DNA from 3 places in the Kitasatospora sp. NPDC030952 genome. Region 2 is predicted to be linked to each of the others. Evidence: riboswitches for the same ligand, from Rfam matches in the RefSeq annotation. Region 2 holds a riboswitch; each other region holds the start of a gene.
The links. Region 2 has a riboswitch for cobalamin ahead of ACZ47G_RS18835 (cobalamin biosynthesis protein). Riboswitches for the same ligand answer to the same signal wherever they lie in the genome.
Positions count from the first base shown of each region.

Region 1: it holds a riboswitch for cobalamin, as region 2 does, so the genes downstream of both, ACZ47G_RS08750 (ribonucleoside-diphosphate reductase subunit alpha) here and ACZ47G_RS18835 (cobalamin biosynthesis protein) in region 2, are expected to answer to the same signal.
Region 3: it holds a riboswitch for cobalamin, as region 2 does, so the genes downstream of both, nicT (Nickel transporter NicT) here and ACZ47G_RS18835 (cobalamin biosynthesis protein) in region 2, are expected to answer to the same signal.

Region 1 is NZ_JBVIFM010000003.1:257,030-260,296, forward strand. Features, by position in the region: gene ACZ47G_RS08745 (flagellar basal body-associated FliL family protein) at 1-958, opposite strand, end outside; cobalamin riboswitch at 1,290-1,430, shown strand; gene ACZ47G_RS08750 (ribonucleoside-diphosphate reductase subunit alpha) at 1,624-3,267, shown strand, end outside.
Region 2 is NZ_JBVIFM010000010.1:10,366-13,632, forward strand. Features, by position in the region: gene ACZ47G_RS18830 (helix-turn-helix domain-containing protein) at 414-1,106, opposite strand; cobalamin riboswitch at 1,303-1,430, shown strand; gene ACZ47G_RS18835 (cobalamin biosynthesis protein) at 1,542-2,567, shown strand; gene ACZ47G_RS18840 (cobyric acid synthase) at 2,564-3,267, shown strand, end outside.
Region 3 is NZ_JBVIFM010000011.1:216,730-219,996, reverse strand. Features, by position in the region: gene ACZ47G_RS21090 (type B 50S ribosomal protein L31) at 23-271, shown strand; gene nicT (Nickel transporter NicT) at 366-1,484, opposite strand; cobalamin riboswitch at 1,517-1,710, opposite strand; gene ACZ47G_RS21080 (ArsR/SmtB family transcription factor) at 1,792-2,175, shown strand; gene ACZ47G_RS21075 (hypothetical protein) at 2,236-3,267, shown strand, end outside.

The sequences.
Region 1 (3,267 bases), on a different contig from region 2:
GCTGGAGCAGCTGACCCTTCACGTGCTCGGCGAACCCGGAGGACGCCGCGGTCGCGGTGGCGTCGGGGGTGTTGCCGCCCTTGGCCGTGCCCTCGACGGTGAAGTAGGCGTACCGGCCCAGGCTGCCGTGCGCGCCGGTGCAGCCGGGGTTGGCGCAGAACGCCGGCGCGCCCGGCGCGGGCAGGCCCTTGAGCTGCCCGGTGAAGTTCTTCATCGCGGTCTCGGCCTGGATCTTGTGGTCGAAGACCGCGACGCCGACGGTCACCGCGCTGTCGCCGGAGACGTACGTCGCCCGGAGCACCTTCTGGCAGCCCTGGTCGCCGAGAACCTTGCCGAGCCCGCCGGTGGTGGAGTTGCCGTCCCAGCAGGGCTGGTCCAGCGAGACCACGGTCCGGTTCCAGGTCGCGCCGTTGATCGTCACCTGCAGCGCGGAGAACAGCGCCCCCGCGTCCTGCGGCGCCGGGTCGGTGGCGGCCTCCCAGATCGGCTTCGACGGGTCGTCCGGCTGACCGCCCTGGGACGCGCTCGGCGAGCCGGGGGTCGGCTTGTTCGAGGCGGTGGCGACCGGACCGCCGGCGGCCTTCTTCGGGTCGTCCTTCTTGCCGAGGAGCAGCACGCCGCCCGCGACCGCGCCGCCCACCAGGACGACGGCGGCCACGATGCCGATGACCTTCACCCGGCGCTTGCGCCTGGCGTCGGCCTCGTTGCGGTTGGCCAACGCCTCCCAGTCCGGCTCGACGCGCTGCGGCGGGACCGGCTGGGGCGGACCCGGCTGGGGCGGACCCGGCTGCTGGGGAGGCTGCTGCTGCCACTGCGGCTGCGGAACCGGCGGCTGGACCGGCTGGGGCACCGGCGGGACGGGCTGGGAGAACGGCTGCGCGGGCGGCGCCACCTGCCCGTAGGAAGCCGGCGGCGGGCCGAAGCCGCCGCTCGGCGGTGGTACCGGACCCGGCACCACCGGCTGCTGATTCTGTCCGCCCCCCGGCCCGGCGGGAGGCGTCCCCTGCGGCCCGTGCCCAGGTACGCCAGTTCCGTCGCTCATGCGCCCAGATCGTAGGGCATCCCCATGACGGTCCCTAGGCCCGGTGACCGTTCCGTATCGAAACCAGGACGCGGGGTGCGTCGGGCGGGGCCGTCCGAAGCGCCGGCAGAGGGCTCCGGACGGGCCGTCACGCCGTGCCCGCGGCGCGCCTCCGGGCCTCGGACGGCCACGAACCGTCGCCCGCCCAGGCACCGCCGGTCATCGCACCAACACGCCACGCCGCACTACATGTGGTGTCGCATCGAGGAGACACCACTACATGTATGCTCGCTTCTGCTGTCGATGCAGGGGAACCCGGTGCGATTCCGGGACTGCCCCGCAGCGGTGTGCGGGCGGCTCCAGCAGCCGTACCGCGAGTCCGAGTACCTGCCGAACAGTGTGCGCCACGGCCCTCCCGCAGAGGCCGCGCCGGCACCAGAACGACCCCCTCCGGGCCTCGCGGGCGGGCCGGGGAGACACCTCGCGCGACGCTTTTTTGCGTTCGCGCCGTGCTCCCCTGCCCACATCGGCCCGGGTGACCCCGATCACGCCGCCGATCGCCGCCAGGAGAGAGCGCCTTGACCACCGCTGCCTCAGTCACCCTGCCCACCCAGGGCACCGGAACCGCCTTTGTCGACCCGACGGTCTCCGACCCCGGCGGCGCGCTCCTGCGGCTGCTCACCGACCGCAGCGCCGACCTCACCGAGGTCGACCCCGGCCATGTCGCCGCCGCCGCGCTGCGCGGCCGCCACGCCGGCTCGGACTTCGCCGAGCTGCGCGGGCTGGCCGTGGACGCCGCCGCGTCGATGATCGCCGAGGACCCCCAGTACTCGAAGCTGGCGGCCCGTCTGCTCGCCCTGGAGATCGTCGACGAGGCGAACAGCCAGGGCTCGGCCTCCTTCTCCGCCTCGATCGCCGTCGGTCACGCCGAGGGCCTGATCGGTGACATCACCGCCGCCTTCGTCGCCAAGCACGCCGACACCCTCGACGCGCTGATCGACACCGCGGGCGACGACCGCTTCGAGTACTTCGGCCTGCGCACCGTGCAGTCCCGCTACCTGCTGCGCCACCCGATCACCCGCAAGGTGATCGAGACCCCGCAGCACTTCCTGCTCCGCGTCGCCTGCGGCCTGGCGGTCGGCGACTCCGAGCAGTCCGTGCGCGAGGTCGCCGAGCTGTACGGCCTGATGAGCCGCCTGGAGTACCTGACCTCCTCGCCGACGCTCTTCAACTCCGGCACCCGGCACCCCCAGATGTCCAGCTGCTACCTGCTGGACTCGCCGCTGGACAACCTGGACTCGATCTACAACCGCTACGCGCAGATCGCCCGCCTCTCCAAGCACGCCGGCGGCATCGGCCTGTCCTACTCGCGCGTCCGCTCGCGCGGCAGCCTGATCCGCGGCACCAACGGCAAGTCCAACGGCATCGTGCCGTTCCTGCGCACCCTCGACTCCTCGGTCGCCGCCGTCAACCAGGGCGGCCGCCGCAAGGGCGCGGCCTGCGTCTACCTGGAGACCTGGCACGCCGACATCGAGGAGTTCCTGGAGCTCCGCGACAACACCGGCGAGGAGGCGCGCCGCACCCACAACCTGAACCTGGCGCACTGGATCCCGGACGAGTTCATGCGCCGCGTGAACGCCAACCAGGACTGGTCGCTGTTCTCCCCGGCCGACGTCCCCGAGCTGGTCGACCTGTGGGGCGCCGACTTCGACGAGGCGTACCGCAAGGCCGAGCTGGCCGGCAAGGCCGTCCGCACCATCCCGGCGCAGACCCTCTACGCCCGCATGATGCGCACCCTCGCGCAGACCGGCAACGGCTGGATGACCTTCAAGGACGCCTCCAACCGCGCCGCCAACCAGACCGCGCTGCCCGGCCGCACGGTGCACTCCTCCAACCTGTGCACCGAGATCCTGGAGGTCACGGACGACTCCGAGACCGCCGTCTGCAACCTGGGCTCGGTCAACCTCGGTGCCCACGTGGCCGCCGGCGCCTCCGCCGACGACCTGGTCAACGCCATGGACTGGGAGCGCCTCGACGCCACCGTCCGCACCGCCGTGACCTTCCTCGACCGCGTGGTGGACATCAACTTCTACCCGACCACCGAGGCCGGCACCTCCAACTCCCGCTGGCGGCCGGTCGGCCTCGGCGTGATGGGCCTGCAGGACGTCTTCTTCAAGCTGCGGATCGACTTCGACTCCGCCGAGGCCGCCCGCCTGTCCACCCTCATCGCCGAGCGCATCATGCTC
Region 2 (3,267 bases):
GTGGGGGGCTGGCCACTGGGCTGGGCTGTCTGGGGGACGGGGGGCCGCTGCGCGGGGCTGTTGTTGGGGGGTGGGCTTTCGGGAGGGTGGGTGGCCGGGGGCGGTTCCGGGGGTGGGCGCTCCGGGGGCTGGATGATTTTCCGACTGCCGACCCTCGTGGTGGGGGGTTGGGCGCCGTGGGCGGTCTGAAAATCACCCGTCACGCCCCTCTCCGCACCCACCCCCTCCACCGCCCCCTCCCGCAGCGCGTCCCTCTCGCCTTGGTCGGGTGGGGAGGGGGAGGGGGTGAGGTGGGTGGGTGGGTGCTGGGGGTGAGGGGGTGGGTGGGGGTAGTTGCTGGGGGTGGGGGTGTTGCGGGCGCGCGGGCTTTGCCCTGCGCGCCCGATGGGGGTGGGTGTGGAGGTGTGGGCCGGTCAGATGGGGATGGTGGGGTGGTGGGTGCTGAGGAGGTGCCAGAAGCGGGGGGTGAGGGGTGGGGTGGGGGTGCGGGGCTGGGTGGTGGCGCCCCAGTGGGTGGGGATGTGGTGTTCCTGTTGGAGGAGGGGGAGGACGGCGGCGAGGTCGGCTTCCGGGACGGGGACCAGTCGGGCGAGTGGGCGCAGGTGGGGCTGCCAGCGGCCGGCCACGCACTGGCGGAGCAGTCGGTCGAGGGCTTCGCGGCGGCCGGTGGCCTCGACCAGTTCGGTCAGTCGCAGGCCGAGTACCTGGGCGAGGGCGTGGGTCTGGTCAGGGTCGCCGTCCCAGTGGCCGGTCAGTTCGGCCTGCCGGTAGGTGGGGAGTGGCATTCCGATCCGTTCGGCGACGGTCTCCTGGGGGAGTTCCCGGGACAGGCGGTGGTCCCGCAGGGTCACCGGGCGGCCGTCCATCAACTGGTCGGCCGGGCACCAGAGGGCGCGGGCCAGGGCGATGAACTCGGCTTCGCCGGGCCGCAGCTCGCCGTTCTCCCAGGCGAGCACGTGGCTGGGGAGCAGCCGTACGCCGTGCGCGGCCATGCCCTCGGCGACCTGCTCGGGGGTCAGCCCGAGGCCGGCCCGGTGGGCGCGGGCGGCTCCTGGCGAGAACGGCACCGGGGCGGGGGTGGCGGCGGGTGGCTTTCTGCGGCGCATGGCACCGAACGTAGGTGCGGCCGGCGGCGCGTCCCCAGCCGCCGAACGCACGAAGCGGGGCCGGTCGGCGCTGCTCCGCGCTGGGCGATCGCACAGGGCGGGCGCGTGTACGTCGTGTGACCAACCCCTCCGTGACCTCGGTTGACTCCCGGTTCGGGCGCGTGATGGGATCCTGGGGCCAAACGGAGGCATGGAGAGGAAGCCGGTGCGAGTCCGGCGCGGTCCCGCCACTGTCACCGGGGAGCACCCTCGGAATCGCCACGGCGGGTCGTCAGGAGCCGCTGGAAGGCCCGTGGGTGCGTCCGACCCGGAAGCCAGGAGACTCTCGCCACCGGTACGTCGATCCAGGGCGCGGACCCTGAGTGAGGACACCCACGCGATGCAGGCTGCCCCACCGAAGACGGACCCCCGGACAGGGCCTAGCCGCCCGCTGCCGTGCGCCCGCTGACCCGCGCCGCCGCCTTCGCGCTGGGCGCCGTCGCGGGCTACGCCGCCGACACCCGTTTCGCCGACCCGCGCCGCGGCCATCCCGTCGCCCTGTTCGGCAGCGCCGCGATCCGGCTGGAGCGGCGCCTGTGGCGCGACCACCGGGCCGCCGGGGCCGGGTACACCGCGCTGTGCGTGGGCGCGGTCGCGGCTGGGGCGCTCGTCCTGGACCGTACGGTCGGGCGGCGTCCGCTGGGCCGGGCGGCGCTGGCGGCCGCGGCGACCTGGACGGTGCTCGGCGGGACCTCGCTGACCCGGGAGGCGCGCACCATCGGACGCTCGCTCGCCGCGGGCGACCTGACGGCGGCCCGGGAGCGGCTGCCGCACCTGTGCGGGCGGGATCCGAGCGCGCTGGACGAGCAGCATATCGCCCGGGCGGTGGTCGAGTCGGTGGCCGAGAACACCGCCGACGCCGTGGTGAACGCGCTGACCTGGGGCGCCCTGGCCGGCACCCCGGGCCTGCTGGCCTTCCGCGCGGTGAACACCCTGGACGCCATGGTCGGCCACCGCTCGCCCCGCTACGCCCGGTTCGGCTGGGCCTCGGCCCGGCTGGACGACCTGGCGGGCTGGCCGGGCGCCCGGCTGACGGCGCTGCTGACGGTGGCCGCCGCGCCCGAACCCCGTACCGCCTGGCGGGTCTGGCGCCGGGACGGCTCCGCGCACCCGAGCCCCAACGCGGGCCAGGCCGAGTCGGCCTTCGCGGGGGCGGTCGGCGTGCGGCTGGGCGGGAGTCTTCGGTACCCGCACGAGCCGAAGGGCGCGTCGGCTCCGGGTCACGAGCGCCCGGGGGCGGGTGCGGAGCCACAGTCGCGGGTGGAGCACCGGCCGGTGTTGGGGGCGGAGTTCCGGCCGGTGACGGTGGACGACATCGAGCGGGCCTGCACGCTGTCCCGGCGGGTGGGCGCGCTGGCGCTGGGTACGTCGGTCGCGGGGCATCTGGTGGTCCGCCTGTGGATGAGGAGGGGTAGGGCATGAGCAACGCACTGCTGGTCGCGGGGACGACCTCGGACGCGGGCAAGAGCGTGGTGACGGCCGGGATCTGCCGGTGGCTGGTCCGCCAGGGTGTCCGGGTGGCGCCGTTCAAGGCGCAGAACATGTCGCTGAACTCCTTCGTCACCGCCGACGGCGCCGAGATCGGCCGCGCCCAGGCGATGCAGGCGCAGGCCGCCCGGGTGGAGCCGGAGGCGGCGATGAACCCGGTGCTGCTGAAGCCCGGGGCGGACGGCCGCAGCCAGGTGGTGCTGCTCGGCCGGCCGGTCGCCGAGGTGGGGGCGCTGGACTACCGGGAGCGCAAGCCCGTCCTGCTGGAGCGCGCCCTGGAGTGCCTGGCGGACCTGCGCGCCCGCTACGACGTGGTGGTGTGCGAGGGCGCCGGCTCGCCCGCCGAGATCAACCTGCGCGACCGGGACATCGCCAACATGGGCCTGGCCACGGCCGCCGCGCTGCCCGTGGTGGTGGTCGGGGACATCGACCGCGGCGGGGTCTTCGCGGCGATGTACGGGACGCTGGCGCTGCTCTCGGCGGAGGACCAGCGGCACGTCGCGGGCTGGTTCGTCAACAAGTTCCGCGGCGACGCCCGGCTGCTGGCGCCCGGGCTGGAGATGCTGCACGAGCTGACCGGCCGTCCGGTGCTGGGCACCCTGCCGATGCTGCCGGGCCTGTGGCTGGACGCCGA
Region 3 (3,267 bases), on a different contig from region 2:
AACCCCCCGGAGGAGCCCAGCCATGAAGCCCGGAATCCACCCCGCCTACCGCCCGGTCGTCTTCCGCGACAAGGTCGGCGGCCTCGCCTTCCTCACCCGCTCGACCGTCACCGGCGACCGCACGGTCGAGTGGGAGGACGGCAACACCTACCCGGTGATCGACGTCGAGATCTCCTCGGCGAGCCACCCCTTCTACACCGGCCAGTCCCGGGTGCTCGACACCGCGGGCCGGGTCGAGCAGTTCCGCCGCCGCTACGGCGACCGGCACTGACCACAACGCCGGAACAGCGCCTCCCCCGGGTCGGGGAGGCGCCGTTCCGGCGTGCGCGAGCAGGGGCTCAGCGCGGCGGCCTGACCACCGGGCGCTAGGACTGCTTCTCGGGCGTCCAGCGCTTCTCGACGCCGGCCAGCTTCCAGTAGCCGATGGCGATCGCCCACACCACCACGAACAGCCCCGCGATCGCGTAGCCGACGTTGTCCAGCGAGATGTCCGCGATGAACCCGGTCACCGGGTCCGTCAGGTCGAGCTTCTCGTGCAGCACGCCGACCAGCTCGATGGTGCCGATGATGAAGGCCACCGCGATCGACAGCCCGGTGATGGTCAGGTTGTAGTACACCTTGCGCACCGGGTTGGAGAAGGCCCACTGGTACGCGAAGTTCATGAACGTCCCGTCCAGGGTGTCGAACAGGCTCATCCCGGCCGCGAACAGCAGCGGCAGGCAGACGATCGCGTACCAGGGCAGCCCGGCCGCCGCGCCCGAACCGGCCATCACCATCAGGGTGACCTCGGTCGCGGTGTCGAAGCCCAGGCCCAGCACCATGCCGACCGGGAACATCTGCCCGGGCCGGGTGATCGAACGGGTCGCCCGGTTCAGGATCCGGGCCATGAAACCGCGCGAGTTGAGGTGCTCCTCCAGCTCCGCCTCGTCGTACTTCCCGGCCCGCATCGAGCGGAACACCTTGAGGATGCCCAGCAGCGCCGCCAGGTTGAGCGCCCCGATCAGGTAGAGGAAGGCGCCGGAGGCCGTGGTGCCGACCAGCCCGAGCCACTTGTGGGTGGCCGAGTCGTCGTCCATCAGGGTGTTCGCCAGCTGGGCGCCGCCCGCCACCAGGGCGGCCATCACCACCACCATCGAGGAGTGCCCGAGGGCGAACCAGAAGCCCACCGAGACCGGCCGCTTGCCGTCCGCCATCAGCTTGCGGGTGGTGTTGTCGATCACCGCGATGTGGTCGGCGTCGAAGGCGTGCCGCATGCCGAGGGTGTACGCGGTGATGCCCAGGCCGACCCCGAACACCTGGGTGCCGACCGCGTAGTCGTGGGGCGCGACCAGGAAGACCAACGTCCCGAAGGCGACCACGTGCATGGCGAGGATCACCCCCATCAGCCCGGCGGCCCGGAGGGTGTCCTCGCGCTTCCAGCGGAAGGTGGGCAGGACGGAGGGGGGCGCCGCCTCGGCGGGAGTGGCGGTTTCGGGCAGGGTCATCTCGGGATCACGCTCCAGCACCTCGTGGAATGACTTCGTGAGATGCCGTGGCCGGTCTCCTGGCTTACGGGGCTTCCGGACCCGCCTTCCCAGGCGCACGAGGCGCCCAGTGGCATGTGGGTCCGGACAACTGTCCCCCGATCACAGTGGCGAGGGCCGCTCCGGACTGGGACCTGTTGAGGGTCCGTCACCGGTCTTCCCGAGCACCACGGCGGGGAACACCGTAGGGGTAGCACCACACCCCCGCAAGGCTGCGCACCTGTGCAGGTGTCCAGGATCACAGGTGGTGAGCTGCCAGAATGTCCGCATGCATCTCGTACCGGCCGACCGCGCGGGCCACCGCACCATCGACGGACACCGGGTCTGCGAGGCCATCGCCGCCATCGGGGACACCGCCCACGTCCGGTCCTGGGCCGAGCGGTTCTCCCTGCTCTCCGACCCCGGACGGCTCGCCCTGCTGCTCGCCCTCCACCGGGCCGGCCCGCTCGCCGTCAGCGACCTGGCGGTCGCCACCGGCATGCGCGACCCGGCCGTCTCCCAGGCCCTGCGACTGCTCCGCACCGCGGGCGTGGTCACCGGCGACAAGGACGGACGCGTGGTGCGCTACCGGCTCGTGGACGACGCCATGCGCCCCCTCCTCGACGAGTGCGCCGCCGCCGAGCACGACGAGCCGACCGCGGCGGTGGGCTGACGACCCGACCGGCCCCCGACAAACCACGCCGAGACGCGGCCGGATGAGTACGATCACGATGTGCCGTCCCACCCCCACGTCTGGCCCGCCGACCGCTGGAACACCCGCCCGGTCAAGGCCCGCGTGCTGGCGGTCGCCCGCACCCTCACCTCAGCGACCCGGGTCCTGGACGTCCTCGCCCTGCTGGACCCGGACGGCATCGAGCGGTACTTCACCGTCAACCCCGGCTCCGCGTTCGCCGACCGCGCCCTGGACGAGTACCTCCACGGCCTGCCCGGCTACACCGTGCTCGACTGGGAGGACGCCGTCCGGCGCCACTTCGACCTCGCCGTCGCCTGCGCCGTCCACGCCTCCATGCACCGCCTGGACGCCCGCCTGGTCGTCCTCCCGCACGGCGCCGGCTACAACCGCCTGGTCACCGAGTCCACCGGCGACACCGTCACCGCCGCCGGCCTCTCCCGCAACGAACTCACCCACCACGGCCGGGTGTTCGTCGACGTCCTCGGCCTCTCCCACCCCGAACAGCTGGACCGGCTGCGGACCTCCTGCCCCGAGGCCCTGGACGTCGCCCGGGTCGTCGGCGACCCGTGCTTCGACCGGATCCTGCGCAGCGAACGCTCCCGCGACGGCTACCGCGCCGCGCTCGGCGCCGTCGACGGCCGCCGGCTCGTCGTCGTCAACTCCACCTGGAGCGAACACTCGTTATTCGGCCGCCACCCCGACCTCCCCCAGCGCCTGGTCCGCCGGCTGCCCGCCGACGAGTACACGGTGGCCGTCGTGCTCCACCCCAACATCTGGAGCCGGCACGACCCCGAGGCCCTGCTCGACGACGCCCGCCGGATGGGCCTTCGCCTCATCCCGCCCCACCAGGGCTGGCAGGCCGCACTCGTCGCCGCCGACTGCCTGATCGGCGACCACGGCTCGGTCTCCGTCTACGGCGCCGCCCTGGCACGCCGCACCCTGCTCGTCGCCACGGGAGCCGCCGAACTCGACCCGCACTCCCCCAGCTACGCCTTCGGCCAGGCCGCGCCCGCACTCGACCCCGACGGCGACCTCGCAGCCCAGCTCGAACACGCCCTGACCACCGACCCG